DNA from 4 places in the Sphingobacterium sp. UGAL515B_05 genome. Region 1 is predicted to be linked to each of the others. Evidence: riboswitches for the same ligand, from Rfam matches in the RefSeq annotation. Region 1 holds a riboswitch; each other region holds the start of a gene.
The links. A riboswitch is a leader RNA that binds a small molecule or an ion and turns the genes downstream of it on or off. The one in region 1 is predicted to bind thiamine pyrophosphate.
Positions count from the first base shown of each region.

Region 1 (8,163 bases):
TATTGCTTTCGATCTCACTAATTTCCTGATACTGCTTTTTTAGGTGATTAGTGTGTAAATATAGAAGGAGAAGGAGAAGGAGAAGGAGAAGGAATGGGGGATGCGAGCAAAAGGTAGACAAAAGCAAAGGTGATACTGGGGTTGTATCACCTTTAAGCTAACTAAACATTAAACATAAATAAACAGTCTTTTTTAAAGACCACACTAAAAATTAGAGCACTACTCTGCCGCTAGTTGATTTGTCAACCTGGACATTTTTTGGCTGATTTTTTAACGCAATTCTTGCAGATGTAGAAACATTTCCCTGTAAGTTTTCTTTCACGCTGAGCGTCACATTGGCAGATGAATTTGCTTGTACTTGGGCATTTGTCGTGGAGAAACGGCTCATATCAACCGATGCCGATGAATTGGTGTTCAAATTTAAATTTGAAGCGCTACCCGCAATTTCCTGCTTAGACGAACTGCTTGCTGCTACTTGCAAGTTTTTACTGCTGACTTCTGTCGTTAACCTACTTGAAGAGCTTGTTGAAAGGTTTATATCATCCGCAATTAATTTTTTTAGCGATATTTTTGCGGAAGAGGATACGTCTACAGAAATTTTGTTTGCCTTAATCGTTTCATCTGTATAGATTGAACTGCTGGATGATGCCGAAAAACGTGTCGGTATTTTGCTTGAGTAAACAGTTACGCGATTGTTTCTCGCATTTCTAATTTGTGAATTTCTCTTATACTGCACATAGAGTGTACCGTTTTTAACAGTCGTTTCGATAAGGGATAAATGCTCGGGATTATCAGCCTCAACAACAACCTCGTTGCGATTAGAATGAATATAATCTACACGTAATGAAGTTGCCGATGAAATGCCATCTGGAGCAGTGATTTTGCGTGTTTCGCGTTCTTGTGCCTGAGCTACATATAAAAATGAAATAAAGGCAATGGTTAAGATTCTTTTCATTATTTTTCTGTTATTAGTTTAAATATATTACTACTGAAAGTTTCATTTTAATTTCCCTTTTTTTATCATTTCTAATGTGCATGTACCTATACCCGATTGTTAACTGCTACCTATAGTATAATAGTGATGCCAAAACTTTAAATTGGCTTAAGGCGTTGATTAACAATACCTTGTTTTATGGGTGATGTTTTAGTTTATGCTCATTTTTGAACATCAACTGTTCGGTATCGGACAGTCGACTGTTTGCAATATTCTTTTTACCATACCCTTCTTGTATAGGCCGCTAACCAGAATTGATACTCTAATTGGGAAGCTGTTACAAATACTTGTCGCATCTTCTCCCGTTTTGTTGCAGTAGTTTCTGCAGCAATTTTGTCAACATAGTTTTTGGCCTTGATCACTCCCTGTGCAAAATCATCACCGCTATAGGTTTCTATCCATTTGGAATAGGGATTTTCCTGTGTATTTGCTGTCGATACAATGTGATCTCCGACCTCCTTATAAATCCAAAAACAGGGGAGTGTTGCCGCCATAGCGACCTCGACGCTCTCGAAAGCGGCTACGCTTTTAAGAAAATGGACATAATGATGGCAGGTTGGTTCGATCTTGTTGCTCTCGTCGGCAGCACTTAAATCAAATTCCCGAAAATAATTTTCGTGTAGCGCGCTTTCAACAAGAAGCGCATTGCGACCAAATTCGAAATAGTCCAATGCTTGTTGGTTATCCGCACTTTTTGCACCTATATAGGCGAGCACACGGCCAAATTCTTCTAAATAGAAAGCATCCTGCTGCATGTAAAATTGAAATTTATCCAGGGGAAGACTACCATCACTAAGCTGAACGATAAACGGCATGGCAAGTATATCTGAATAAATAGTTGTTATAGAATCCCAGGCTTGATCAGTCCAGTTCATATTGAATAAGTTTAAGTGGGTTATGGAAGTGATTTAATGGCCCATTTCCTTTGCCAATAAGAAGATCTTTACTACCGGCTATTGCTGCGTGTATATAGGCCAATGCGAAATCTACCGCGCTATCGAGACCAACGCCTTGTGCCAAATGGCTCGCAATTGCTGAAGAAAGCGAACAACCCGAACCATGTGTATTTTTGCTGTTAATTTTTTGTGATTTGAATTCAATTGGTGGATTCTTTTGCTGGAATAATAGCGATGTTAGCTCTTGACTACGGAGATGTCCACCTTTAATCAAAACGGATTGACAGCCTTTTGCCAGTAAGGTATTTCCCGCTTTTTCCATCTTCAGGACATTGTCTATAACTTCGTCCACCAGGACACCTACCTCATCTAAATTTGGTGTAATCAGCGTTGCTAAAGGAAAAAGAAGTTCTATGCAGGCCTGAATTGTATCATCATGAATGAGCTTGTGTCCACTCGTTGACACCATGACTGGATCAAAGACGATAGGCCCTTTATATTCTTTTAAATAGCTGCTAATAAGCTTCACAAGTTCAATATTGTGTACCATCCCTATTTTGATTGCGCCGGGATAGATATCATCAAAAATCGCATCCAATTGATCCTTGACGGCTGCAGTAGGGATTTCATAAATATTTCTTACACCTTGTGTATTCTGTACTGGCAGGGCGGTTAATACATTCATGGCATAACAACCTAATGCAGATATCGTTTTGGTGTCTGCCTGTATGCCTGCTCCACCACTACCATCGAACCCCGCAATGCTGAGTACGGTAGGGACGCGGTATTTTTTATCTTTTGTCATTTTAATAGTTCTTTTAGTTGTGCACTGGCCTGTCTGGGGTCTTGGCTTCGGCAGATGGCCGAAACGACTGCAATGGAGTCTGCACCTGCTTTCCAAGCCTGTTCAGCGGTTTGCAAATTCATGCTGCCGATTGCAATCAATGGTTTTTCCGTCCTAGTCCTAAGTTGCTTTAAACCCGAAATTCCCCATTCGGTTATCGTATCCACTTTTGTTCTCGTTGAAAAAATGGGGCTTACACCAAGGTGGTCGACAGCGCACATTTGTTGACTTTCTAGCTGTTGAACAGCTTCTATGGACCAGCCTATGGTTAATTTATCACCATATTTTTCGCGAATAGCGAGCGGCTGCACATCATTTTGCCCCACATGTATTCCCCATGCCCCGATCTGGTCCGCGATTGCTACGGCATCATTGATCACGAGCGGAATACCGTAATGATCGGTCAGTTTTTTCAAACGGATGGCTTTATCCAAAAATGTGGCCGGATCGTCAGCTTTTTCGCGCAATTGTATAAGATCGACGCCACCAATAATGGCCTCTTCAGCGACATTTAGCCAATTTTGAGGATAACAGTCGCGCTCAGAAATGACTAAATATAAAGGGTAGGGAAACAGCGGATTAATGCGCATAGTGTTTGATCTTGAGCGTTGATTTTAGACGTTCTGCATTGAGCTGATAGAGTTCATCATAGAGATTTAACTGCAGGCTACCTGGGCCAGCTGCGGTTTGGGCAGCGCGTTCTCCCGCTAAGCTCAAAATGGATACACCGGCAACTGCTGCTTCAAAATAGTGGTCTGTAACACCTAAAAATGCCCCGATGAGTGCAGTAGCGCTGCAGCCAAGTCCGGTAACTTGCGTCATTAAAGGGTGACCATTATAGACTTCAACCCGGTATTCTTCCGAAAGGATATAGTCTACTTCTCCAGAAATACAGATAATGGAGCCGGTTTGCTCTTGCAATAATTGGCCAAATCGGAGGGCATCTTTACTCGCTGTCGTGCTGTCGACTCCTTTTGTGTTCGGTTGGTTGAAATTGTACAGCGTCATGATTTCTGATGCATTTCCACGAATAACCGTTGGTTTGAGATCCAGTAGATTGGATAATAAATCATTGCGGAATGCTGATATCCCCGCACCAACAGGATCAAGTACCCATGGCCGTCCAATGGTATTGGCATGTTCGGTAGCAACCAGCATAGCTTCGGCAGTAGCTTCACTCAAGGTGCCGATATTAATGACAAGAGCTTGTGCAATATCGACAACCTCGCGTACTTCTAATGGACTGTGTACCATCACAGGGGACGCTCCTAGGGCTAAAAGTGCGTTGGCAGTATTGTTCATCACGACTAGGTTTGTGATGTTGTGTACGAGGGGTTTTTCGACCCTCAGCTGCTCTAATAAATTGATAATTGAATCTTCCATTCCTTTTACATATGCTAAGATGTACTGTATGGCCTTGGCGGGAAGAAGAGCGATAGCCTGTGCAGTAAAGGAGTATGCTGTACAGTGGATTTTTGCTTTTCCCTACGCCGGTATAAACCGAATCAGGTTCAAAGGGACTATCTCAATTCTATACAGAATACCCCCAAAGCCAGACCAAACTTAAACAAAAAAGTGGACTTTTCATATCCGTCATTTTTCGATCACTTAGCTTGTTGAATTAATCGACCGTATTTTGATCGGCACTCATTTCAATATATTCAACAGGGGTATAGGTAACCCGGGCAAAATTTTTGGTCAAAAGTTCGGTTTCCAAAATCTTTCCACCCTGAAATTTTAAAAACTTCTCGCGCCAAATCTCATTTTTACGAAAGAACTGATTGTCAATTTTAAGAAATTGATGTTCTTTTTCAAAGACATGATAGGCAAAGTCAAGTTCTTGATCGACCCTCAATTCGCCTTCTAAACATTTGTCTGTAAACCAGAGGTTTATTTGAAAGGTGTAAGGCGTGTTGTTGGTGAACTGATAATCGCGATAGTTATAAAAGACGGTAGCTCCACTACCGAATGGCAAAACACGGCCATCGTCCGGAAAAGGGTCAAAAGAGTGGTGATAACGTTCATTGACGGTGAGTGGACTATGGATAACAAGCCAATGGATGAGGTTGGATATTTGACAGATTCCACCGCCAATACCCGCTCTTGCTTCACCAAAGGATAACTCCATTCCGGGCAGATATCCTTTTTTTACAGTGGGTAGTCCAACGAGTTTACAAAATGAAAAGGTTTCCTTCGGTCTGATCAGAATGCTATTAATCTGTGCAGCTGCAATTTTCAGGTTGGTAACTTTGTTAATCTGCAATTGCATATTATTTTCGCCCAGTTTTTTTAATAAGACAGACTGATGCTTCTTAATACGAAAGGGAAGTTTTTCAGCTGATTTAGCTGTGCTGTATTTTTTGTTGTCAATTAGCCAGATGACTTTTCTTTGTACTCTTCTTACCCATACCGCAAAAAAGTAGAGTATGGGATGGCGTTGACTGATCAGTTTTCTTTTTCTCAATTTGACGTTTTTGTATCGCTATCAAAATTAGTGCAGAAATGTGTTTTTTGCCGTATTTTGTCGCATATTTTTTATCAAAGTCAAGAATCTTATTTCCGGAGTTTAGCGCAGTTTTTCAGTTTGTTTAGTTGGTTTTCCTTACCTGTATGTACTTTGCCGTTAACTGTCCCTCCTTGTTATATATCAAGTTTTCGTAGGTACAGTTTCCGCGGTCTTTTACAATTGATTTTTGTTGTAATACACCCTCATAATAAAACTCATCAATCGTTTCGTTGGCTCGGTAGGATCGCTTGATTTCAGCTGTCAGGCGGTCTGATTGATCGAAGGTCTGACGCAGCGAATAGTCACTTGTTTCCGGACTATCATACTGATAGTGGACGCGACTTTCTCTTTGATCATTTCGGCCCGAAATCTCTTCAGTAATTCGATTCTGTTGATCATAACTGTAAATGGTCCAGTCTTTCCGTTGATAGACAAAATGAATGGATTCACTTTTTATAACCTGGAGTTTACTGTTCAAGTGATAAATCATCGCCGATTCAAATGTAGGATCGTAGGAAATAATGGCATTTGGGAGATACCTGTAAATTGTACTGCTGCTCCATTTACTGTTTTGAAGGTACTGTATGGAGTCGATAAGTCCTACTTGATTATAGAACCTTTTGTTGTAATAATTATTTCCCCCGGAAAGATTGTTCGATGTGATCTCTTTGCCTTCTTGATATACGGTCGTCGTCGTTGCACCGGATTGCACCTCATTTTCGTCCGAAAACTGCTGCATTACATAAGTGCCGTCACATATCTTCTTACGCTGACTGTAATAAAGAGGAAGAGCGGGATTTGCGATAATAGCCGCTGCATATTGACCGGATGGAATAAATTGAACTTGTGCGATTGAATCAAAGAAATGTTGGGCATTATATTGTACCGAAGCTTTCGTTGATGCAATTTGTGCGCTGGTGTTTACTATCGGTTTGGCTGCTGCCAGATAGGTATTACTATCGTATATGATCTTAGGTTTGGCTGATCCATCAAACAAGATCATGGCATGACGTTGCTTCAATGACAATACGTCGATAGTCCATTGGTGATTTTTAACGATGAATGTAAGTTTTTTTGCATCGGTTTTTGTGACCAATAACTTTGTTGTGCTAAAAGGCACTTGTTTGAAAACCTCAGCAGCATTTTTTTCGTGTAGACGCATGATAAAATCAGTTGATTTATCGGACTCATTGGTTACAAAAAGAACTGCATGCGTTGGGCTAGCTATGGTTAGCGATTTTACTGTTTGCGATGCTGCGCTGGGACTATATAACAGCAATATCAACAACTGAATGATAATCGGATAAATGTGCAGTTTCGCGTTATAATTCATTTGGGTCGATATTGCTGTTGTTGATTTTGCTATTTATTTAATACTTCTTTCAAAAATAATAAGGTGTGCTCCCAGGCACGTTTAGCCATTACGGGGTTATATTCGGCTGACTCGGGATTCGTAAACGTATGTCCAGAATTTGCGTAGGTAATTATTTGCCAGTCTGCTTTTCCTTCATTTAATTCCTTGACCAATCCATCGTAATCTTCTTTTGATACACTTTTATCGGCTGCTGGGTGCTCAATGAGTACTTTTGTTTTGATCGCAGTATTGGGTCTATCGGCAGCTTTGGATAGGCCGCCATGGATACTAACCACAGCATTAACGGGTAGGTCGGCTCGCGCTGCTTCTAAAGCACCCGAACCTCCAAAACAATAGCCGATGATAGCAATTTTCTTTGGATCCGCACCCTCTTTTTTCAGTTGTTCCAAGGCTAGTGCGATGCGATGCTGATAAGCCTTGTAGTCTGTTTTGTAGTGGCCGGCAATTTTCGAAGCTGCGGTGTTGTCGGAGGGGATATTCCCTTCACCGTAGATGTCGGCAATGAAAGCGATGTACCCTTCTTTTTCAAGTTGTAATGCGGCTTGCTTCGCTTCGTTGTCAATTCCTTTCCATGCTGGAAGAATTAAAACAGCTGGGCCTTTTTTTGCCGTGTTGGCGGTTATCAATCCGTTGAGTTTCTGTTCACCATCCTGGTAAGAAACCTGTTTTAATTGTTGGGCCTGCGTAGTCATGGTGACCATAGTAAGCATCAATAGTGTCATAACTGTTTTCATCTGTAAATAATTTGTTCCGCCTATTATTTTGTGTGATCAGAAATGAACCTAATTTGGAGTCCATCTCAACTAAATATAATTTTCAATATACATTTTTTTCTCCGTCGCCAACCTGAAGCTACGACTTAATGGATTCAATGATACCGATAACATCGAGCTGTCCGAGACCTTGGTCGTGTGCTTTCCCGTAGGTTTCGAGTAAGGTCTGGAGGAGGGGATAGTCCGCACCGGCTTGTTGAGCCAGTCGAATATCTTTCAGCATAAGGTCTAGCGCGAATGCAGGACTGTAATTTTCTTCCACCAATAATGGTGTTTTCACTTTTGTTGCCCCACTGCCGCTGGCACTATCGTTGATGATTTCGAGCATATCGCTTCGTCGAATTCCCAGTTTATCTGAAAATAAGATCGTTTCTGCAAGACCTTGGTAGATGGTCGAAAGAAAATAGTTGATCGCAAGTTTAGCGGCAATTCCCTGTCCATTTTCGCCGAGATGTTTAATTGATTTGCCCATCTGCTCGAGGTATGGTTGGGCACGATGAACGTCTTCGGGAGCACCACCCACCATAATAATAAGCGTACCCTCAGTCGCTGGTTTGGTACTGCCGGCAACGGGAGCATCGATAAAAGAAGCGCCTTTTTCTTTTAGCTTAGTGGCTATTGAAATACAGCGTTCACGCGATATTGTACTCATATCGACAAATAATTTGCCCTTGATCTCCCTTTGGAGAATTTTTTCATATACTTCGCTGACTGCTTCATCATTTGTGAGCATGGAGAAGATAATGTCGCTATGATCGACTAATTCACCTATATC
Region 1 covers NZ_CP109907.1:4,071,735-4,079,897, forward strand. Annotated here, with positions in the region: gene OK025_RS16470 (GIN domain-containing protein) at 212-955, opposite strand; gene tenA (thiaminase II) at 1,213-1,869, opposite strand; gene thiD (bifunctional hydroxymethylpyrimidine kinase/phosphomethylpyrimidine kinase) at 1,856-2,695, opposite strand; gene thiE (thiamine phosphate synthase) at 2,692-3,324, opposite strand; gene thiM (hydroxyethylthiazole kinase) at 3,314-4,117, opposite strand; TPP riboswitch at 4,200-4,292, opposite strand; gene OK025_RS16495 (VanW family protein) at 4,356-5,198, opposite strand; gene OK025_RS16500 (hypothetical protein) at 5,323-6,573, opposite strand; gene OK025_RS16505 (dienelactone hydrolase family protein) at 6,603-7,349, opposite strand; gene OK025_RS16510 (NAD(P)-dependent oxidoreductase) at 7,468-8,163, opposite strand, start outside.

Region 2 (8,163 bases), 1.9 Mb from region 1:
TCTTCTAGCATCCTACGACAGTAGAGACTTTATTCCTAATGCAAGTAAAGGCTTATTTATTCAATATGAACAAACATTCTTCCCGGCTATTTTTGGAAACGGGAATTTCTTTAATGCAATAAAGTTCACGACAAGAGCATATCAAAATTTATGGACAAACGGCCTTATTGCCTTCGATTTTAACGGAGAATTTAACAGTAGGGAAACTCCTTGGACAATGATATCAAAACTAGGTGGACCGCGGCAGATGAGGGGTTATTTTTTAGGGCAATACCGTGATCGTAACCAGCTCAATAGCCAGGTGGAATTACGGCAAAAAATACATGGCCGTCATGGTGCCGCGTTATGGGGCGGAGCCGGAAACGTCTTCGAATCCACAAAAAAAATCGACTGGTCACATACCCTTCCTACCTATGGCCTAGGCTACCGATGGGAATTCAAAAACAGAGTAAACGTGCGCCTTGACTACGGCTTTGGTAGAGGACAAAACGGTTTCTATTTCAATATTTACGAAGCATTTTAATGAAGACAATTACAAAAAATCCAATTGTTCTATTCTGGTACTACATTTTAGTAAATATGGCTCCCAGTTTCTATTTTGCTATGACCCAACCCGTAGATGGATTAGGAAAGTTGACTATCTTATTCTTTCCGTTGGGACTGTACATGCTAATTTTTTCTGTGTTAAAAAATACAGGATTTAGCCTGCTGCTAACCTTTCCACTCCTATTTTTACATGCTTTTCAGATCGTACTTTTCTACCTGTATGGTGAGGACGGAATCGCGGTGGATATGTTCCTCAATGTAGCCTCCACCAATACTTCGGAGATCAATGAACTGCTCAGCAGCCTATTACCCTCAATCGCCTTAGTACTCGTGCTCTACGTCCCGGTTCTGGTTTTCGCTATACGCCAATGGATCCAAAAGAGCTATTTAAGCAATATCTTTAGAAGGAAGACTCAACTGTCAGCAACATTATTTTTAGTATTGGCTCTATTGTTATCCGCATTCAGTACACTAAAAAATAACGATCCTCTTATCTTCAAAAACGACATATATCCGATTAATGCGATAAACAATCTGGTTTTGGCTATTAGAAAGATAGATAAAATAAAACACTATCGGGAAACTTCAAATTTGTTTAAGTTCGATGCAAAAAGGGAATCATCAGATCTTTCAAAAAGACAGATTTATGTACTAGTCGTTGGCGAAACTGGCAGAGCCGACAATTGGTCGCTATATGGATATCATAGAGAAACGAACCCCTGCTTAAAGCGGCAAAGAAACTTGATCGTATTTAAAGATGCATTAACTCAGTCCAATACAACACATAAGAGTGTGTCGATCCTCTTATCGGATGTCAAAATCACTGATTATAATAGCATATACAAAAGAAAAGGTATTGTTGAAGCTTTTAATGAAACGGGCTTCACCACGATATCCCTGTCCAATCAAGCTGAAAATGGCTCTTTTATCGAATATTTTACCAAGAGTGCAAAAGTGTATAAAACGCTTCGCACGACGAACAAAAAAACCGGAGTCACTCAAAATCATTATGACGAAGAGCTTATCCCTTTAATGCAAAAGCAGATCCAGGAAAATAAAGGTGACTTATTTATTTTACTCCATACCTATGGATCGCATTTTAAATACATGGATCGCTATCCCGAACAGTTCAGAAAATACATGCCCGACCATATCAGTAATGTCAGCAGATCTGAACAGGACAGACTGGTCAACGCCTACGACAATACCATCTTGTATACTGATCACTTTCTATCATCAACCATTGATGCCTTGAACAAAACGAGTGCAAAAGTCGCCCTATTATACACCTCTGATCATGGTGAAGACTTGATGGATGATAATAGAAACAAATTTTTACATGCTTCACCGACGCCTACATATTATCAATTAAGAATTCCGTTTATTATGTGGTTTTCAGATTCCTATGTAGCCGACCATAAAAATGCCATACAGGCTGCAAGAATAAACAGTAAAAAACCAATTTCAAGCAATGCCGTCTTCCACACAATGTTGAATGCGGCCCAGCTGTACAGCCCTTATTTGGATACCACACTATCATTAATTCATAAAGATTTTAAGATTGCCCCGCGCCTCTATCTTAACGATCACGATATCGCTGTTCCTTATCGAAAGATGAACCTGAAGCAAATGGATATCGAAATGCTTGAAAAGAATGGTATTAAAAATTAACAAACAATTTGTAGCGTCAGTTTACCACTGCGAATAGTACTATCGAAAATTAAAAATATAATGAATATAAAATTACAATCATGGCTTTTAGTCCTAGCCTTACTTCCTGCTGCGACAAAAGCCCAAAACGAGAAAGTAGAGGCCCTACCCCTAGGTCATATGGACCAATGGCTAAAGCGGGAAGTTAAAGAGTCATTTGTTATAGGCGGGAAGACACAATACCTCTATGAAATTACAGGTTCCAAAGAGAAGCTTCCGATCAATACGCCTTATCAAAATAAAAACTCACCATGGGCAACGTCGTCCGTATTGGCCACTGTTAGTGGGATCACCAAAGGTAGTGTGACAGTATTTCCGGAAATTCGGGACAAAGGCTATGCTGCTCGGCTCGAAACACGGATTGAGCGCGTAAAAGTATTTGGTGTAATAAACATTAATGTCTTAGCATCTGGAACCATTTTTTTAGGAGAGATGCTTGAACCCATAAAAAGTACAAAGAATCCTCAAAGTAAACTTATAACCGGTATTCCATTTTCAAAAAAACCAAAAGCCTTACAATTTGACTATAAAGTCATCACTGGAGGAGCTTCTAGATACGTCAATGGCTTGGGAAACGGTTCGGATGCAAAAAGAACCGACAAAGCCGAAATACAGATTCTTCTACAGAAAAGATGGGAAGATAAAGATGGAAATGTTTATGCGAAACGCATTGCTACGGGATGGAAATTATTGGATAAAACCGTAAGCAACTGGATAAACCAATATCGTCTACCCGTGAACTATGGAGATATCAGTAAACAAGGCTATTATACATCAGATATGCGGCTAAAAGATAATTCAGATGCTTATTATACTAGAAATAGCAAAGGTGCTATCGTTCCAATCCATGAAGTAGGCTGGGGAACTAAAGATGACGCCGTAACTCATTTAATTGTACAGTTTTCTTCTAGTAATGGCGGTGCTTATATTGGAAATACCGAGAGCCGCCTTTGGGTTGATAATGTTGGCCTGGTTTATGAGTAAAAGTGTAAAATTATAAATAGATTGTAAAAAGGATCAATACAGCTTAAAAATGCGAGTTCTAAGGATCTTAATTGGTGAATCCAAAGAAAAAAAATTGGCACAAACTCAGCGAGCCGCTGTATTCACCGCATAAATTTACATTCCTAAATAATAAGAAAGACCATCAAATGATGGTCTTTCTTATTACAAATCCTTCTGTAATAACTTATGTTGCGAAGCCGTAAAAATATTCCGGAAGATTATATTGATTTCATGATCAATGGCGGCCCCCGAAATTCCGGTATGCGGATAGAGCCTTATTGTATTTGTCAAGATAGATTCCACAAAATCTCGACTTTGCACCCCTATCTGTTCATAAATCGCTGCATTATCATTGCCATCATGAAGATTTACCCAAGAAAGAGCGGCCAAATTCATTACTGTTTCCCTCCGATTAACATAATCTTGCTGAAAGTCATCGAGTACCCTAAACGCTTCTTTACTTTCAGTCTTCTCCCATTTGGATTGATTGCTTTTTAACACAAATAGTTTTTCGATTAAATCCAGAAAGCGCTTATACATTCCCGTAAAGTTGGCCAGTAAAGTCAATTCCGCAAAAGGCATAAAGGGATATTGATACAACAGCTCGCTACGTGTACTTTTTGCCGCATCAATCTCAAAAGACTGCCTACCATCAACGAGTATGTCTTCCAGCGAAAAGGAATGCGAAGCCGTAGCCTCCAATCCAAATGTATCCCAGTCGTAATGCACCAGTACATGGTCACGATCCACAAAAAATGATTTTATCAGTGGTTCACCTTTTTCGTCCAAAACGGGTTTTCCTGCCTCCTGAATTGCAGCATTTAAGGTAAAATGGGTTAAATGAGGAGCTCCGGTAGCATATTTCCAAAAACCGCGGAGCCGATAATGTTCCCCTTCACGTGTAGCTGTACCTGATGCCTGTCCACTGCCGCCAAAACAAACCCGATACGTTTTGAAAATCTGATCTCCTAAAACCGGATCAATAAAACCGACAAAGAGATTTGCTCCCGAGCATAACGTTACTGTCCAGGCTAATCCCCCATCCCAATAAGCCAGGTCAGCCAATAAATTGAACCCTTCAGGTAGACTTAATCCCAATCCACCCAATGCAGGTGGAACCCAGATCTTAAACCATTTCCGACGAAAAATGAGCTCGAGTTGTCCATCCGACAATGTTTTCTGATGGATTCCCTTAGTCTGATTATCTTTCAGAATGGCGATATCTTCGCTACTGAGTTGCATATCTTTCTTCACTTATTATTCTCCTCCAATTAAAATATCCACTAAATGCCATAACAAATAAAAACAAAGTCAAACCCGAATAAAGAAATAACCCTTTATGGATCAATAAAGGAATTGCCATCAGATTACTAATATTCAACAATATCCAATTTTCTATCTTCCGTTTTGCCAATAACCACATCCCTGCCCAAGCGGTACAGGAAACTGCAGAGTCCCAAAGCGGTACATCCGAATCCGTTAAATGTACCAATCCGAAATAAAACAACAGAAAAGCGAGAGCGCAGATTCCCCCTACTATCCACCATTCTTTCGGCTCACAATGCGTTATGGGAGCAGCAACATCACTACTATATTTCCAATAGATCCAGCCATAGATGCTCATGACCAAATAATAGAGATGTAGCAATATTTCTGCATATAGTTTCGCATGGAAGAGTACGTATACTGAAATTAAGATACCAATAATCCCAAAAATGTAATTGATCGATTTATTTTGACGGGAAAACCAAACCTGTAAAATACCAAAGGATACCCCTAACCATTCCGCGATGGTGGCCTGTTGGATCTGTTTTATAAAAGCTTCGAAAATTGTTTCAGAAGTCATCGCCTTGTTTATTATTTCGTGTAATTCATAATAAACCTATGGGAGAAAAACGGACGTTTTTATTGAAATTAAATCCCTACGCCAGCATTACCTGGATCAGGTATATAAAAGCGATTGTATAAGGAGTTACAATCGCTTTTATTGGGTATAATCTCAGCCGAGAATGACCATGGTCATTCCAAGCACCCCATAAGTATATTTTCTGTCGAATTGATTATTCTATATCAATCAATTTCAACGCTTTGTGCGTCCGCGTACGCGTTTCTTTACATAGTTGCGCATCATCGTTCAATGATTTCCCATGTGAAGGAATCATTTCACGTAGTTTTTTACGGTATTCATCTGACTTCGCACGTTCAGGGAAACATTTCTTCAACAGGCTGATCATGATAGCAACTGACGTCGAAGCACCAGGAGAAGCTCCTAATAGCGCAGCAATAGAACCATCTGCACTAGAAACAACCTCTGTACCAAATTCCAAAATTCCACCTTTCTTTTCATCTTTCTTGATGACCTGAACACGTTGTCCTGCTTTCTCGATAACCCAATCCTCCAATTTAGCTGTAGGCATAAATTGTTTTAAAGACTCTAGTTTATCTTTTGGTGACTTCATGACTTCAGTAATAAGATACTTCGTCAAAGGTAAGTTGTCAAGTCCGGCGGATAACATCGGGCGGATATTGGACAATTTGATGGAAGCAGGTAGATCGAAGTAAGACCCCTGTTTTAAGAATTTAGTCGAGAAACCTGCATATGGTCCAAACAATAACGCTTGTTTGCCATCAATATAACGTGTATCTAAGTGCGGTACAGACATTGGAGGAGCACCAACAGAAGCTTTTCCATACACTTTCGCATGATGTGTATTTATGATCTCTTCATTTACACAACGTAGCCATTGGCCCCCTACAGGAAATCCGCCATAGCCTTTCGCTTCTGGTATTCCAGATTTTTCCAACAACAACAACGAGTGGCCACCGGCCCCAATAAATACAAACTTTGCTTTGATTTCTCTCTTTGTTCCTATCTTTAAATCTTTGACCTCCACTTCCCAACGGCCATCGTCTTCACGTTCGATGTCGATTACTTCATGGTTTAAGGAGATCGAAATATTTTCTTTATTTTCAAGGTTAGCGATCAAATCACGTGTCAACGACCCAAAATTAACATCGGTACCCAGATCCATTTTTGTCGCAGCAATTTTTTCATCGGCCTCGCGTCCTTCCATCATCAATGGAATCCACGATTTCAACAATGCCGTATCTTCGGTATACTCCATCCCTTTGAACAAGTTTTGGGTCGTCAATGTTTCCCATCTTGTCTTTAGGAATTTAGCATCTTTTTCACCAAAAACCGCACTCATGTGTGGAATACTACGGATAAAATTTTCAGGTTGGGCAATAATGCCTTTATCAACGAGGTAGGACCAAAATTGCTTAGACACTTCAAATTGCTCAGCAATTTTAACTGCTTTATCAATCTTTACAGAACCATCTTTCTGTTCGGGGGTATAATTTAACTCGCATAAGGCAGAGTGACCCGTGCCAGCATTATTCCAAGCGTCAGAACTTTCAGCAGCCACAACATCCAAACGCTCAAGAATTTCAATATTAACGTCTGGGCTTAATTCATTGATTAGAGTACCCAAAGTAGCACTCATAATACCGGCGCCGATCAGAACAACGTCAACTTCTTTATTTGATTTTTTGCTCATGTTTTTGTGATTGATGCAAATTTAATATAGTTTTTGGTAAACGTCCAAGTCTTTTGTCAAAAAACTGTACTTTTTAGAACCACTTATTCAAAAATACCATTGATTTATTAAAATAATCCTAAGTGAGCGATCGCTTACCGTAAAATTCTAAAATTGTTTCCGGAAAACACTCCCCCACTCCAAGATAAACACAAGGTCAGCACACAATGTTTTCCTATTTTAAACCGTTATTTATCGAAAGATTTTGTGTTATAATATAGTTTTAACATTTTTGCAGAACATCGAAAGGCAATAGTGTATACAATAGCTAAAAAACAAGATCATTTATTCGCTGATACGATGGTATCGAAAAAACACAAGCACTGTGGCATAACCAAGATAAACCAAATGGAAACGAGTTCATGTTTCGTATTGAATTCCAGTAACAGACAGGCTGTGAGAGAAAGACAGGGCGTTGAAAATGGACATAAATGCCTAAGTGTGAATAATTGAAGAACAAATAACTTATACAGATGAAAATACTTGAAGGAAAAATTGCTTTAGTAACAGGAGCATCAAAAGGAATCGGAAGGAAAATTGCAGAAGTGTTTGCACAACATGGTGCTAACGTCGCTTTTACATATCTTTCTTCTGTCGAAAAAGGACAGGCGCTGGAACAGGAGCTTCAGGCTTTCGGTACCAAAGTGATTGGTTATCGCTCTGACGCTTCAAAATTCGAAGAAGCAGAACAATTAATCAACGCGATCGTTGCCGATTTTGGAGGATTAGATATCGTTGTAAATAATGCCGGTATCACAAAAGACGGCTTGTTAATGCGCATGACCGAGGAGAATTGGGATGATGTATTAAATGTCAACTTAAAATCCGTCTTTAACGTTACAAAAGCCGCTTCGAAAATTATGATGAAAAACCGTAAAGGTTCATTTATCAATATGTCTTCAGTTGTGGGCGTTCAAGGAAATGCTGGTCAGGCAAATTATGCGGCATCAAAAGCCGGTATTATCGGGTTCACAAAATCTGTCGCAAAAGAGTTAGGTTCTCGTAATATCCGTGCAAACGTAGTTGCACCAGGTTTTATACGCACCGAAATGACAGATGTATTGGATCCTAAAGTTGTGGCTGGATGGGAAGCCGGGATTCCATTGAAACGTGCTGGAGATCCAGAAGACGTTGCCAATGCTTGTCTCTATTTAGCATCTGACTTATCGGCATACGTAACCGGACAGGTTCTACCTGTTGATGGTGGTATGTTATAAAAATTAACAATGTGAGGTCAAATTTTTTAAATTTGACCTCACATTGCCCCTTATTTATCTTTACTGCCCTACTCCGATCTATCCCT
Region 2 covers NZ_CP109907.1:5,969,680-5,977,842, forward strand. Annotated here, with positions in the region: gene OK025_RS25000 (BamA/TamA family outer membrane protein) at 1-523, shown strand, start outside; gene OK025_RS25005 (phosphoethanolamine transferase) at 523-2,217, shown strand; gene OK025_RS25010 (PCMD domain-containing protein) at 2,278-3,240, shown strand; gene OK025_RS25015 (acyl-CoA dehydrogenase) at 3,424-4,503, opposite strand; gene pnuC (nicotinamide riboside transporter PnuC) at 4,490-5,107, opposite strand; TPP riboswitch at 5,163-5,307, opposite strand; gene OK025_RS25025 (malate:quinone oxidoreductase) at 5,322-6,821, opposite strand; gene fabG (3-oxoacyl-[acyl-carrier-protein] reductase) at 7,334-8,077, shown strand.
Region 2: linked by a shared signal. The riboswitch ahead of pnuC (nicotinamide riboside transporter PnuC) and the one ahead of thiM (hydroxyethylthiazole kinase) in region 1 are both predicted to bind thiamine pyrophosphate.

Region 3 (8,163 bases), 380 kb from region 1:
TAATAGCAAATACGGCTGTCGATACGGGCAAAATACCGATAAAAACGATAGAGTGCGCAGAGGTGATATGCTGCAAGGCCAAAGCACTCAGTAAGGGAAATCCAACGACACATCCTATTGCAACGATGCATAGCGAACATAATTGTTTTCTTTCTGGGCGTTTTTCCTTAAAAACCATCAATGTTACCAGTGCCAATATACCTGCAATCGAAGCTCTAGCCAATGTCACAAATACAGGGTCAAATGCTAAAACCGCCATTCGTGTTGCCGGCAACGAACCACTAAATAATAGCACCCCAATAAAACCGTTTAACCAACCGCTCGCGGTATTTTCCTGTAATTTACTTATACTTAATTCTGCCATGTTTCAACCTTTTACACAAAGTTCGTCCATTACAAGAACTAAGCACAGTCACAGTTTTTGATAATTCAATGGACACAGTTACCTTTGAAGACGGACATTAATCCTTATTTTATGAAAAAAGATTATTTGTATAATGAAATAGCAGACAATATTGCCAATAAGATTAATTCAGGTGTCTTAAAAGCCGGCGAGAAACTACCTTCAGTGAGAAATCTAAGTGCTGAACACGGTATCAGTATAAATACTGCGAAAAGGATATTTCTAGCGCTGGAAGGACGTTCACTTATACGGTCCAAACCTCAGTCCGGCTACTTTGTTAGTCCTCCAAACTATTTGCAGCTTCCATTGGCCGCAGCCAGTCAACCTATTCCAATCGCCAATAACCGAGAACCAGATCAATTAATGAATAAGGTGTATTCTACCATGGGGCGTCAGGATTTAACCTTATTTTCGATCGGTGTTCCTTCGGGAAGTCTCCTGCCTACCGCAAAATTGAAAAAAGAAATCGTTCTCGCTACACAGGAGCTCAGCGATGGTGGCACAGCATATGAGCCCTTGCAGGGCAATATAAAATTACGTCGTATGGTAGCTGTACGTTCATTGGCCTGGGGTGGAAATCTAAACGAAGATGAGGTCGTTACCACCAACGGCTGTATGAATGCTCTGGTTTTATGTCTGATGGCCTTAACCAAACCTGGAGATACGCTGGCTCTTGAAAGCCCCTGCTATCCGGGCATCCTCCAACTTGCCGTTAGCCTGGGACTTCAGGTGCTGGAAATAGCCACGGACCCCATTACGGGAATAGACATTGAAGCCCTCAAAAAGCTATTGCCCGAAATCAAAGTCTGTTTACTGGTCCCCAATTTTAACACTCCTTTGGGCTATTGTATGCCGGATGAGAACAAGCGGGAAATTGTATCACTGTTAGCAAAACATCATATTCCGCTGATCGAAGATGACACCTACGGCGACCTCCATTTTGGCACCCAACGTCCCAAATGCTGCAAATCTTTCGACCTCGACGGCAATGTACTCTGGTGCGGGTCAGTTTCAAAGACATTGGCTCCGGGCTTCCGTGTCGGATGGGTTGCCCCTGGAAAATACAAGGAACAGATTATCAAACTAAAACTAATCCATTCCCTATCATCTACAACCATTATCAACGAGGCGGTGGGAAATTTTCTTTTAACAGGAAAATATGAAAACCACCTGCGTAAACTCCGTAGATCGTTATCAGAAAACTACCAGCAGTATGCCGCTATTATCGCGGAACATTTTCCGGAAGGCACTAAAATCAGCCGCCCACAAGGTGGGCTTGCGCTGTGGGTTGAGTTTCCAAAACACATTGATACAGGCATGCTATACAACTATGCGCTTAAACTACAGATCAGCATTTCACCGGGAAGGATCTTCACCTTGCAGGATCAATTTCACCATTGCATGCGGCTCTGTATTGGCTTGCCCTGGAGCAATGAACTCGCCTTAAAATTAAAACAGCTTGGTAAACTCGCAAAAGCGTTCCAATAGGTTATAACATAAAAGAATAAAACCAACAGTCAAGACAACGAAACAAGAGGTCGCAGCCTATGCTTACTTGAGTTCCAGCTCCAACCTGTGTTTACCGGCCTCCAATTGAACGATATCGCTGCTTCTAACATTATCCGGTGGATAAAATGTTGCCGTCGCATTTGCCGGTATTTGGATATTATATACGATCATTTTATCCTTTAACTTCCATTCGGAAATAATTTTACCGTAGGGTGAATCGTAAGAAATAGAAGATTCTTTCAGTTCCTGGGGGAAGATCGGTTTTAAGAGCACATGTTTAAATCCAGGTTGTTTAGGATCTGGCAGAATCCCGCCGATAGATTTAAAAAACCAACCACCGATTTCGCCAAACATCATGTGGTTGTCTGAAATATCCCGTGTTGCTTTTAAATCCCAGTTCTCCAACAATGTTGTCGCTCCATTTACAATCCACCATCCCCAAGACGGGTAGGTATCTTGTACCGCGACCTTATAGGCTGTCGTTGCATAACCATTATCTTTTAACGCATTCAATAATGCTTTAGCGCCCAATACGCCTACATCCAAATGAAAGTTGGTCTCTTCCACTTTCTTATTCAGGTTAGCTGCAACACGGGCTTTCATTTCATTGGGTACAACACCCCAATAGAGTGGTACACTCAGTTCGGTCTGTGTTCCATTGCTATAAACACCCTTGGAAGCATCTAAAAATTTAGCATTGATGGCCGTCTTAATTTTTCTGCTCAGCAGTTCATATTTTTGTTGATCTGCTGTGTAACCAAACAATTTGGCAGCAGCAGCCAAGACGCTCGCATCTACATAAAAATAAACAGATGAGGTCAACTCCAGATTGGACTGTGACTTCACCGGTACCCAGTCTCCACGCCCAAACGTTGTCAACCCAGATGGGCTGATTCCGTCTACATAATCGACATAGCGTTTGATATTTAGGTAGCATTCTTCTAATGCATGTGGATCTCCATAAAACTGATAGATCTGCCACGGAATGATGGCAATGGTGCTTGTCCAATCCAAACCATTTGCGGTACCATAGCCCCATCCCCCAGTTGGAATAATATCGGGTAAGACACCATTCTCCTGTTGTTCATCACGATGATCCGCCATCCATTTTTCATAAACTGTTATCCCATCAAAATTGTATAAAGCTGTTTCAATCGCAAGGTGCCCATCCCCTGTCCAGCCGTTCTTTTCCCGTTGCGGACAGTCTGTAGGATAGCCCATCAAATTGGACAAGTAGGCATTGTTAGTCGCTTTCCATAGTTTGTTAACCAAGGCTGATGATGTCTTGAGCTGTCCAATAACAGGCACATCACTATGCATAAAATAGGCGGTCACAGCCGAACTATCCAATGCAATGGCGGCACTACTGCTAACTTCGACATAACGAAACCCTTTGTAACCGAACTTGGCCATAAACTCATCATCGCGGCCACTTAAGGTCAATATATCGGTCTGAAAGGGCTCCTTTTCCTTATCGCCCCGATAATATACATCAATATTGGACTGATCAAGATGCCCATCGGCCTGCAATCGCTCACCATGCTTGATACGCAGAATAGTACCCGCAGCTCCTTTCACTTTAACTTTTGTAATCCCCGCCATATTCTGGCCCATATCGAACACATAGGTACGTTGGTCTATCTTTGTCACTGATTTTGGCTTATAGGACTTCACGAGCCGAATCGGAACCAGCTGTTGGGAAACGATATGTGCTGATGGTGCATTTCTATACTGAACAACCTGCCAGGCCGAATCATCGTATTTTGGTTTATCCCAGTTGGGTATTTCCAATCTTGCATCGTAATGCTCACCAGTGTAAATATTATTATAGGTGATTGGCCCCGAAGCAGTCTTCCACTGCTTATCCGAAACAATGGTTTCCGTAGTTCCATCTGTATAAACGATTTTCAGTTCTAAACAGAAGGTTGGCCGGGCCCGCCATGGTGCTTTATCAAAGTTCCAAACGGCCAATGGTTGGTGATTATACCAGCCGTTCCCCAAAATAACGCCAATGGCGTTCTCTCCTTTTTGAAGCTGTTGGGTTACATCCGTCACGACGTACAACGTACGTCGGTCAAATCGGGTGTACATGGGATCCAGACGATGGTCGCCAACGCGCTGGCCATTAATGGAAAGTTCATATAATCCTGCTGCGGCAATATATGCGCGGGCAGATTTTATCTGCTTATTTGCCTTAAATTCGGTTCTAAAATAAGGCGTTTCCCGCGCATGAATATCCTTATTGTCGCTGATCCACTTTCCTTTCCAAAGGTTTTGTCCCATCATGCCCGTTTCAAAAGACGCTATTGCCGAACGTGTTGATACACCATCCTTATCCCATACTTTAACCGTCCAGAAGTACTTGGTCTGTGGCTTTAACTGTGCGCCGTTATAGGGCACTAACATAGCCGAGCTGAACTGTTTGCCACTATCCCAGTTATCTTTGGTCTCTCGCAGCAGTGCCAGCGAATCTTGCCCTAAAAAGATCTGATAAGCCTGTTGTACCGCACCTTTACGTTGATCATCAAGTCGCCAGCTAAGTCTTGGGTGGATTGCATCGATACCCAATGGATTGACCAAATGTTCGCATGTCAGCTGCACGGCGCTGCAGTTGTTTTTAGGTTGGGCATAAGTGTTGCTAGCGATACACAACAGTGCTGTCAATAAAATCTTACGCATTGAAAGATACTATTCTTGGTGGTTATTAAATTGTTTTAGCTGATTCAAAAAACTAATATATCAATTATTTCCCACATATTAACCTGCACTGTCCTGTGCAATAAACCCAAGTCTGCAAAATAAAATTCTTGCAACTTTCATAAAAATAACCTTATCTTAGTCGCAACTTTAGGGGTGTCTGCTCGTGCAGGCTGAGATTTTACCCTTAGAACCTGATCCGGATCATACTGGCGTAGGGAAAAGTGAGCTGTCTACAAGGTGCATTGCTGTGCCTTTGTGTAGCCATTCCTAAAGTTTTACCAAAAAAATTAAGGAATGGAACTTACAATAAACCATCAGATTCGATTTTTCGACCCCACACTTACTTCATTGGAAAGCTTGTTGCTTTTGGAATTATCCGGCCAAACTCAGGGCGTGGCTGTAGCTATTAACAACAAAGTCATACCCAAAAAGGACTGGGCTACGACACCACTAAAACCGCACGATCAGATTATTTTAATCACCGCGTCCCAGGGCGGATAGCTATTCCCCAAAAATCAATCGAACCGAGTAATTCACCCCAATAAGAAAAAAATGACAGCTGAAAAAATTACGCAATCGCCCTTTCCAAATGCAAAGAAAATTTTTGTATCCGGAAAACTATTTCCTATTCAAGTCGCTATGCGTCAAATCTCCTTGAGTCCAACCAAATTAACGAATGGAGAAGTAGAAATTAATCCCCCGGTAACAGTCTATGATACTTCTGGACCATATACCGATGACACCGTCCATATCGATATCCGAAAAGGCCTCCCGCGCCTTCGCGAACAGTGGATCTTAGATCGTCAAGATGTCATACAGCTGCCTGGCACCAGCTCTGAATATGGGCAAAAACGCCTTTCTGATCCAACGTTGGATGAACTCCGATTCGCGTATAGCCATAAACCGAAAGTAGCCTCTCCCGGTAGTAATGTTACCCAATTACATTATGCAAAGCAAGGCATCATTACCCCAGAAATGGAGTACGTTGCTATCCGTGAAAACCAACGTATCGAGCAGCTCACGACCAGTACCCCCGGAATGGATCATCAGCATAAGGGACAGAATTTTGGTGCCAGAACACACGATAAAGCAATTACACCAGAATTTGTCCGTGAGGAAATCGCAGCCGGAAGAGCAATCATCCCCAATAATATCAATCACCCTGAAAGTGAACCCATGATTATCGGGCGCAACTTTCTTGTTAAAATTAATGCCAATATTGGCAATAGTGCTGTAAGCTCAAGTATAGAGGAAGAAGTTGAGAAAGCAGTATGGGCCTGTCGTTGGGGAGCCGATACCATCATGGACCTATCCACTGGCAAAAATATTCACGAAACCCGCGAATGGATTATCCGTAACTCGCCCGTTCCAATCGGTACAGTACCGATCTATCAGGCGCTCGAAAAAGTGAAGGGGGTGGCCGAGGACCTTACCTGGGAAATATTCAAAGATACTTTGATTGAACAGGCCGAACAGGGTGTTTCTTACTTTACCATACACGCTGGTGTACTGCTTCGTTATATCCATCTCACCGCGTCTCGAGTAACGGGAATTGTCTCCAGAGGAGGGTCTATCATGGCCAAATGGTGTCTTTTCCACCACAAAGAGAACTTTCTCTATACGCATTTTGAGGAGATCTGTGAGATTATGAAGCGATATGATGTTGCTTTTTCACTTGGCGATGGTCTCCGTCCTGGAGCCATTGCAGATGCAAACGATGCTGCTCAATTTGCGGAGCTAGAAACACTGGGCGAGCTCACCAAGATCGCCTGGAAACACGATGTTCAGGTGATGATCGAAGGTCCGGGCCATGTTCCTATGCAATTGATCAAAGAGAATATGGATAAGCAATTGGCTTGTTGTGACGAAGCACCATTTTATACCTTGGGACCCTTAACAACTGATATTGCTCCAGGTTATGACCACATCACATCAGCCATTGGAGCTGCGATGATCGGATGGTATGGATGTGCGATGCTTTGCTATGTGACCCCAAAAGAACATCTGGGCTTACCAAATAAAAAAGACGTTAAAGACGGTGTAATCACCTATAAACTAGCTGCCCATGCGGCCGATTTGGCCAAAGGACATCCGGGTGCACAATACCGTGATAATGCCTTGAGTAAAGCGAGATTTGAATTTAGATGGGAAGATCAATTCAACCTTTCCCTCGATCCAGATACAGCGCGTGAATATCATGACGAAACGTTGCCTGCGGATGCGGCCAAAGTGGCTCACTTCTGCTCCATGTGCGGTCCCAAATTTTGCTCGATGAAAATTACGCAGGAAATCAGAGATAGTGCCGCACAAGGAATGCGGGAAAAATCGCAGGAATTCATCGCACAAGGAAAAGAGATTTATTTATGATCATCGCTTTGACAGCAGCAGAAACGATCCCTTCTGAAAAAGGGATTATAGATGCTTTGTTCAAAGAAGGACTTGATATCCTGCATTTGCGCAAGTATCATTTTACGGACCTACAAATGTCCAGGTACGTTGAATCTATAGATTCAACGTACCTGGACAGATTGGTCCTACATTCCCACCCTCACCTATCGGCTGAGCTCGGAATCGCACGTATTCATATGAACGAAAAGAATAGAAAGGATAGATCAACAAATCAAATGCTCTCTACAACAATCTGTTCGACATCTGTGCATGATATCGATCAATTCAATAGCCTTGATGAATGTTGGGCCTATGCTTTTCTAAGTCCATTATTTCCGAGCATCTCAAAAGTCGGGTATGGAGTGTATAATGCAAGGTTGGATCAGCTCCCGTCACGCTCCAACTTTACTGTTGGTCTCATCGGTCTTGGAGGGATAAACCAAGACAACTGCCTTATTCCGATGCAGCAAGGTGCAGATGGAATTGCCTTATATGGTACTTTATGGAAGCACCCTGATCCAGTTCAAAATTTTATAGCATGCAAACAAAAACTATGGAAAAACTCCAATATATATCGCAGGGACAAACATTAACTGAACAAAAAAATAACATACTGAAAGCGCTGGATGCGGGGGCCAAATGGATACAGATCCGATGGAAGGAAGCCGATGAAAAGAGCCGCTACACGCTTGCAGAACAGATCAAGCAAACCTGTTCCGAATTTGGTGCCAGCTGTATCATCAATGACCATCCTTCACTTGCAGCAGCGGTAGACGCTGATGGCGTACATTTGGGATTGGATGACTGCAGCGTCACAGCTGCCCGGCACCTATTGGGTGCAGGAAAAATAATCGGCGGTACTGCCAATAGCTTTGCGGATGTAAAACGTAGAATAAGTGAAAACTGTGACTATATCGGACTCGGACCATTCAACTATACCACAACAAAACAAAAACTAAGTCCCCTATTGGGGATTGCAGGATATGAGAACATCATCCAACAAGTCCGCCTAGCAGGCTTGCCCCCTATTCCAATATTCGCAATTGGCGGTATAAGCCAACTTGAAGATATCCAACAGCTATTAGAAATTGGAGTTTACGGTGTAGCACTCTCCGGAATCGTAACCAAGACTCCAAACATTGTTTCATCCATCAATAAAATTT
Region 3 covers NZ_CP109907.1:4,449,010-4,457,172, reverse strand. Annotated here, with positions in the region: gene OK025_RS18230 (DMT family transporter) at 1-364, opposite strand, end outside; gene OK025_RS18225 (PLP-dependent aminotransferase family protein) at 476-1,891, shown strand; gene OK025_RS18220 (alpha-L-rhamnosidase) at 1,955-4,591, opposite strand; TPP riboswitch at 4,752-4,847, shown strand; gene thiS (sulfur carrier protein ThiS) at 4,907-5,113, shown strand; gene thiC (phosphomethylpyrimidine synthase ThiC) at 5,165-6,979, shown strand; gene OK025_RS18205 (thiamine phosphate synthase) at 6,976-7,593, shown strand; gene thiE (thiamine phosphate synthase) at 7,539-8,163, shown strand, end outside.
Region 3: linked by a shared signal. The riboswitch ahead of thiS (sulfur carrier protein ThiS) and the one ahead of thiM (hydroxyethylthiazole kinase) in region 1 are both predicted to bind thiamine pyrophosphate.

Region 4 (8,163 bases), 2.7 Mb from region 1:
TCCATTTGTTACAGGAATTAGATCAAGAATATGTTGTATGGAGAAATGATAAATTTAAACTGGAAGATATTGATGCTTTCGATAAAATACTTCTTTCGCCAGGTCCAGGTATTCCAGAAGAAGCTGGATTATTACTTGATGTTATCCGTACCTACGCTCCACATAAAAGTATATTAGGTATTTGCTTAGGCCAACAGGCTATTGCAGAAGTCTTTGGTGGTACACTATTCAATATGGAAAAACCTTTGCATGGCGTAGCAACAAATATTACTGTTGTGGATGAGTCAGAGAAATTGTTTCGGGACTTCCCAAAAGATTCCAAAATTGGACGCTACCATTCTTGGGCTGTAAACAAAGACACTCTACCAGCTAGCCTAAAGGTAACAGCGATCGACGAGAATGGCATCATTATGGCCTTAACCCATACCGAATACGATGTAAGGGGAATGCAGTTCCACCCAGAGTCGGTATTGACCACAAATGGTAAAAAATTAATTGAAAACTGGTTGGGAATCTAACATCTAAAAAAATGAATATACTTGATAAAATCATTGAACGAAAAAAAATAGAAGTAGAAAAAGCAAAAGCTTTAGTTCCTTTTGAGGAACTATTAAACTATCCCTATTTCAGTGTGGCTTGTCTATCGTTGAGAGAATCTATTCTTGATCCTGAAAAAACAGGAATTATAGCGGAATACAAAAGGGCATCGCCATCAAAAGGAGACATCAATAGTACTTCAGCAGTGGAAGATGTTGTAAAGGCATACGAGGAGGCAGGTGCTTCGGCAGTCTCGGTTCTTACTGATGGCGAATTTTTCAAAGGCAATTTAGAAGATCTATCGAAAGCACGCGAGGCTATTAGCATTCCTATCTTAAGAAAAGAATTCATCGTGGATAAATATCAGATCACCGAAGCGAAAGCTTATGGAGCAGATATCATCCTTTTAATTGCAGCATGTCTGAAAAAGGAGGAAATACAGGAATTTGCAGCCTATGCACACCAATTGGGTTTAAATGTTTTACTTGAAGTGCACAACGAACAGGAACTGTTGGATAATCTTTTCGATGACATTGATGCAATTGGTGTCAATAATAGAAACCTTAAAGATTTTTCAGTCGACATTCAGCATTCTTATGATCTCCTGAACAAAATACCAACAGAATATATTAAAGTATCTGAGAGCGGTATATCTGATCCTTCGACAATTAAAGCCTTAAAAAAAGCTGGATTCCAAGGATTTTTAATTGGTGAAAATTTCATGAAGACAGCCGATCCTGGACAAGCTATCAAAGAATTTGTAAAAGAAATATAAGGAAATCAAACCCTGACGATAGGAAGACTATACTTTCACATAACTATGAATTTAGTGGGGTTGGCGATTCGAACGGTCAACGTTCGACAGGATTTGTAGAGATCAAAAATCGGCTCTAAACTCGTGACAGTTAGCTAACTTTATACTAATGCCAAATTTTGTACCTTTGTAAAAAATTATCGAAGATGTCGGTCAAGATTGGTGAAAATATTGATTTGGGTAAATTCCCATTGTTATTAGCTCCGATGGAGGATGTAAGTGATCCTCCGTTTCGCTATGTGTGCAAACAGAATGGTGTTGATTTAATGTATACTGAATTTATTTCTTCGGAAGGCTTAATTCGGGATGCTGCAAAGTCAATTCAAAAACTAGATATTTTTGAATATGAACGTCCTATTGGCATTCAGATCTTCGGTGGAGATATTGAAAGTATGCGTCAGTCTGCTGAGATCTGCACAAAAGCAGGGCCTAATTTAATCGACATCAATTACGGCTGTCCAGTTAAAAAAGTAGTCTGTAAAGGAGCTGGTTCATCCTTACTACAGGACATCGATAAAATGGTTGCAATGACAAAAGCTGTCGTTGAGGCTACGGATTTACCCGTAACGGTGAAAACACGTCTTGGCTGGGATGACAACACAAAAAATGTATACGAAGTTGCCGAAAGGTTACAAGATGTGGGGATCAAAGCACTTGCTATTCATGGACGTACGCGCGCGCAGCTGTATAAAGGTCAGGCGGACTGGTCTATGATTCGTGATATCAAACGCAATCCGCGCATCAAGATTCCAATTTTTGGCAATGGCGATGTAGACTCTGTCGAAAAAGCTGCGGCATGGCGGCAGGAGTTTGAAGTGGATGGCATTATGATTGGCCGTGCAGCAATCGGATACCCCTGGATCTTTAGAGAAATAAAACATTTTTTCAATACTGGTGAGCGTTTAGAAGGACCAACTATTGCCGAACGTGTCGAGGTTTGCAGAACTCATCTGAACAAATCCATTGAATGGAAAGGTGACAAATTGGGTATTTTTGAAATGCGCAGGCATTATGCGAATTACTTCAAAGGAATCCCTAACTTTAAAGAACACCGAATGAAGTTGGTCAGCTTACAAAGCCAAGCTGAGATTCTTGAGGTACTTCATGAAATTGAACACAATTTCTCAACAGAAATGGTATAATCCTGAAGTCCACAATTTATAAGGAAAAAGGTCGTGCTAAGTTAACATTAGCACGACCTTTTTTCTGTTAAGCATCTTTATTTACGAATCGCTTGAGCTGATTTCGTTCCATCAAAAATACACCTCCAATGTAAGCAACTAAAAGCCCATTACCAACGAAGACATTATGATTAAACACAAAGTAAGAAAGGTAGGAGAAACATATTCCCGCGAATATATACATCAGGATCTTGCCCAATTTATAAGGTATAGGATAATGTTTTTGCCCCCATACATAAGATAGCACAACCATAGAAAAGTAGGCCAGAAATGTGACTATTGATGCGCCCACATAACTGTATCTTGGGATCAGATAATAATTTGCAACGATGGTAATTCCTGCGCCTACCAATGAAATATACAAAGCGTAACGTGTTTGGTCAGAAAGCTTATACCAGACCGAAAGATTCATATAGATTCCCAACAGCACATAATTGAATAGTAATAGCGGAACGATGAAAAGTCCAGACCAATATAAGTCACGAGTTTCCACATTTCCTTTAATAAAATACTTCAGCCAGTCAATATTAGCTGTAATCCCCAGCATAACTAACATCATGGCAATTACGAAATATTCCATAATCAACGCATAGGTCTTCTTTGCATTAGCATTTTTTGCATAAGAAAAGAAAAATGGTTCGGCGCCCAACCGAAAAGCCTGAACAAAAATGCTCAGAAACATCGCTAATTTTCCAACGGCCCCATAGATCCCCAGATCGCGATCACCAATATCCTTAGGCAGGTAGATTGGCAACACAATTTTATCTAAATTTTCGTTGATGATATAAGAAATATTAGCTATTAAAATCGGAAAGCTATACGATAGCATCTTTAAGATTAGCTGCTTTTCGGGTTTAAAATAAAACCCTTTCATTTCAGGCAGGAGCAACAGGAAGGTCGCCGCACTTGCCACAATATTAGAAATAAATACATAACCTATCCATTCATTTCTATACCAGCCGGAACACCAAGTACCCAAAGCACCACCATCTTTTATCAGATAGGGAACTAGCGCAATAAAGAATAGGTTAAGAAGAACCATAATACCGATGTTGGCCAATTTGATAGTACCAAATCGAATAGGCCTTCCCTCCGATCTCAATTTCGCAAAAGGAACAATAGCTAATGCATCCAATGCCAATATGAGGGCGAAATATTTTACATAACTCTCGTAATCGGCATTGTAAGTTCCCTTATTCAACCAACTACCAATGGTGCCAGCAAAGACAATGGCCGTTATAAAAAATAATGTAGCCAAAAAGGCAATGACGATAAAACTATTATTGAAAACCTGCTTTTTATCCTTTTCTTCGACTTTTTGGAGAAACCTAAAAAAAGTAGTTTCCATACCAAATGCCAAAACAGCATTGATCATGGATGCCCAGGCGTACATGTTGGTAAATATTCCGTAAGAAGCAGGTGGGTATTTGAGGACATACAATGGCGTCATGACGAAATACAGCATACGGGCTATAATCGTACTCAGGCCATAAATCATGGTCTGTCCGGCGAATTTTTTAAGTACTGACAAGGCGAAACGGCTTAAGATTGAACTCTTTTAACTACTTCAAAATTGGAAAAGCCCTTCATTTCGCCTTCCTTTACCTCAACACTTTCAACGATTGCACCCTCGGGCCCTTCTTGGCAGAACTCCAACAGTGAATCTAGTGCAAAATCGTCGCCCTCGCCCTCGATATAAACAGAACCATCTTTTAAATTGACAACAAAGCCCCTAACACCCACTTGATCTGCAACCGCCTTGGCTGTCAATCTAAAAAAGACTCCCTGTACTTTACCTCTTATTGAAATATTCAAATGTTTCATCTGTAACTTATTTTTTCTTCCATCGGTCAGATGGAATTTACCATGACTATAGTGTTGTTATTAAAGTCATGAACGGTTCAATAAGAGCAAAAGTACAGAAGTTTGGGGAATTAAATACTACGCTAAACGTTTTACCTTAACATCTTCATTGAGGCGCATGTGTTCCATCCCTTCCAACAACACAATCCCAGGTTTTTTACCCACTTCGAGTGACCCAAATTCATCCTCAATGTTCAACGCGATAGCACCATTGATTGTGGCCCATTGAATGGTCTGCAAGAAGTCGAGATCCTCAAAGTGCGCATGCAACACTTTTAGCTCCTCCAAAATGGACAATGTATCGTTTGAAGCTAAACTGTCTGTTCCGATGACTAAACGCTGTCCGGCATTCATAAAATTCTGAACCTTTGGTAATGTTCCCTCAATATAAAGGTTGGCCTTTGGACAGAGACACCACATCACATCACGGTCCATACGTTCTACAAAATCCAAATCTTTAAGAGAGGTATAGGTGTTATGAACCAACAATAATTTATTTGGATAAGGCAAATAAGGAAGATAAGACTGAATCGAATTTCTTGCCTGCGCCTTAATCGCATCAGCATTTTTCCCTATACTTTTATAAAAGTCCAAGAACTCACCCATTTTATAACGGAACAGTTTATTCTCCTCTTCACTTTCTTGATTGTGAATACTGATAATATTTGTTTCCGAAACCATCTTCTTGAACTTTTTGAAAAGTACCTTCGAACACGAGTATGGGGCATGTGGCGTAATCGATACATGGCCATTCCTAAACTCCTGGGTCAATGATTTAGCCTCCTTTAATTTAAAGTCCGCTTCATCAGGTTCAATTCCAAGCACCTCCACAAACGTGTGATACAGGATCTGAGAATCTTCCTTTAATTTTGATGAATTATCAGTGTTGGCGTGATCTCCGACTGCGACAATACCATTTTCGTACATCTCTCTATCGGCTTTAGCCATCGCATCGTCGATTTTCTTCATCGATGCCGATCGCGTAGTCATCACCTTACTCAGAAAGCTTGGAAGTCCTGTCCCTTTAGGAACAATACCTTTCATATGCGACAATTCAATGTGGCAATGTGAATTGATAAAACCTGGAATTATCACTCCTTCATATTTCTCAACCTTAACTTTATCTGCAGGTGTAAATGAAGTTGGGTCATAGATACCTTGAATTACTCCCTCCTCATCTACCGAAACAATACCGTCTTTTATCGGCATTGAAGTAATCGGTAGAATATAATTAGCGCTTAAATATTTTAACATTTTATCTCCTCACTATCAATTTAGTAACTAAAATTTTTTGACCTGTATAAATACATACCTCTAGTAGAAAAATTCATGCCAAGGTACCTAAAAAGAACAATATATACCAAAAACAACAATTTCCATAAATTTTTAACCAAAAGGAAATAATATCATAAATCCGCACTTTTCCATTTGTCATAAATTACTTCTTTATACTTCATTTCAATTTTAAATTTATATATTCGCAACGTCGAATAGGGGTGCCTTGTTTTGTCAGGAACACAAATAAAGGCTGAGATTATACCCAACAGATTAAATTCTGTGCACCTGATCCAGATAATGCTGGCGTAGGGAGAGGTTAGTTAAATAGTGCGGTCATAGTAACCCCTTGCTATGATTTGTTTAACTCAAACAAAATACATTACCATGATCAAATTTTTGATTTGTAGCTCCTTAGCTACTATTTCAAGCCAAATTGCCATTGCGCAACAAAATCTGACAATTAGAACTATAGACAAGAGCAATCAAAATCCCTTACAGAATGTCTCGGTGTCCATAGATGGACAGGCACCCATCACTGGCCAATCGGACAAAAATGGACTGATTAAACTATATCGTATCAATGCAGGTAAGCACCAGATCCAGGTATCATCACTTGGCTATAAGACATGGAGTCGAAATGTGGATGTTAAAGACAATTTGGAGCTTACGGTAGCATTAGAACCAAGTACTATTCAAATGGAAGAGGTGCTTGTTCAATCTACCCGTGCCAAAAGAAATGCTCCTACAACCTTTAAAAACATCTCCAAAGAAGAAATAACGCGTAACAACCTCGGCCAGGATATCCCATTCCTTTTAAATCAGACTCCATCCGTGCAGGTCAATTCCGATGCCGGTGCAGGCATTGGTTATACCGGAATGACAATCAGGGGATCGGATAATCAACGAATCAACGTAACATTAAATGGAATCCCTTTAAATGATGCGGAGAGTATGGGTTCATTTTTTGTAAACCTTCCCGACTTTGCCTCTTCTACCGAGAGCATCCAAGTTCAGCGCGGTATTGGGACTTCGACGAATGGTGCCGGATCATTTGGAGCCTCATTAAATATTCAGTCCAATACGTTAGTCGAAACCCCTTACGCAGAACTCAACAATTCATTTGGCTCTTACAATACCTGGAAAAATACAGTCAAGGTAGGTACCGGACTAATCAACGACAAATTTGCCTTCAATGCTAGATTATCCCGTATCAGCAGCGACGGTTATATCGAGAGAGGTAGTTCAGACTTACAGTCTTTCTATGTGGACGGAGGCTATTATGGCAAAAAACATATTTTAAAAGGGATTGTATTCTGGGGAAAAGAAAAGACATATCAAGCCTGGAATGGCGTTCCTGAACCATTGATTACTGGCGATCGATCGCGCATGGATGACTATGCAGATAATGCACTCGAAATCTCGGGCGCAGAGAAGGATCGTTTCATGAACGCAGGCCGGAATTATAATCTATATACGTATCAGAATCAAACAGATAATTATACGCAGAAACATCATCAACTTCATTATACCAATATCCTGAACGACAAATTGACACTCAATACAGCCCTACACTATACAAGAGGTTATGGTTACTATGAAGAAATGAGACCGGGAGATAAACTAAGTAAATACGGTTTGCCTAACGTCATCATTGGTAAAGATACCATACAAAAAACAGATCTCGTCCGTAGGAGATGGCTTGATAATTATTTTTATGGCATGACCTATGCCCTAAATTACAGACCGAATGATCAGCTTGAAATTACTTGGGGTGGAGCTTATAATCAATACAAAGGAAAACATTATGGCCAGGTGATTTGGGCACAATATGCATCAACCGGTTTTCTCGACGACAAATATTACTTCGGGAAATCACAAAAAAATGATTTCAGTAATTTCTTAAAGGTCGATTACAAACTAGACAAGTGGATATTAATGGCCGATATTCAATATCGGAATGTAGATTACCACATGTATGGTGATGACGATAAGGTAAAAAATTATAATTATCATCCTAAGTTTAATTTCTTGAATCCTAAAGCTGGGGCAACATATTTGCTAAATGACCATTCAAATGTATACGCTTCTTATGCCTTTGCACAAAAAGAACCTGTTCGCAAGGATTTTATAGAGAAAAATAGCGCCTTACCAGACCCTAGCCCAGAGAAAATGCAGGACATCGAATTTGGCTATCGCTTTACAAATGAAAAATTCAACATCGGATTGAATGGATATGGTATGTTTTACAAAGATCAATTGATCCCAACAGGCGAAATCAGTGATACGGGCTCTCCAATTCGACAAAATGTCAAAGATAGCTATAGAATGGGGCTTGAATTCGATGGATCATGGAACATCAGCAAACAGTTCAACTGGAAAGCAACAGCTAGTTTCAGCCAAAATAAAATTAAAGATTTTGAAGAGGTTATAGGTAATACAAGGATATTTTATTCAAAAACAGACATTGCTTTATCTCCGGGAACGATTTTG
Region 4 covers NZ_CP109907.1:1,350,530-1,358,692, forward strand. Annotated here, with positions in the region: gene OK025_RS05505 (anthranilate synthase component II) at 1-518, shown strand, start outside; gene trpC (indole-3-glycerol phosphate synthase TrpC) at 530-1,312, shown strand; gene dusB (tRNA dihydrouridine synthase DusB) at 1,498-2,493, shown strand; gene OK025_RS05520 (lipopolysaccharide biosynthesis protein) at 2,561-4,030, opposite strand; gene OK025_RS05525 (acylphosphatase) at 4,075-4,356, opposite strand; gene OK025_RS05530 (amidohydrolase family protein) at 4,474-5,649, opposite strand; TPP riboswitch at 5,878-6,003, shown strand; gene OK025_RS05535 (TonB-dependent receptor) at 6,058-8,163, shown strand, end outside.
Region 4: linked by a shared signal. The riboswitch ahead of OK025_RS05535 (TonB-dependent receptor) and the one ahead of thiM (hydroxyethylthiazole kinase) in region 1 are both predicted to bind thiamine pyrophosphate.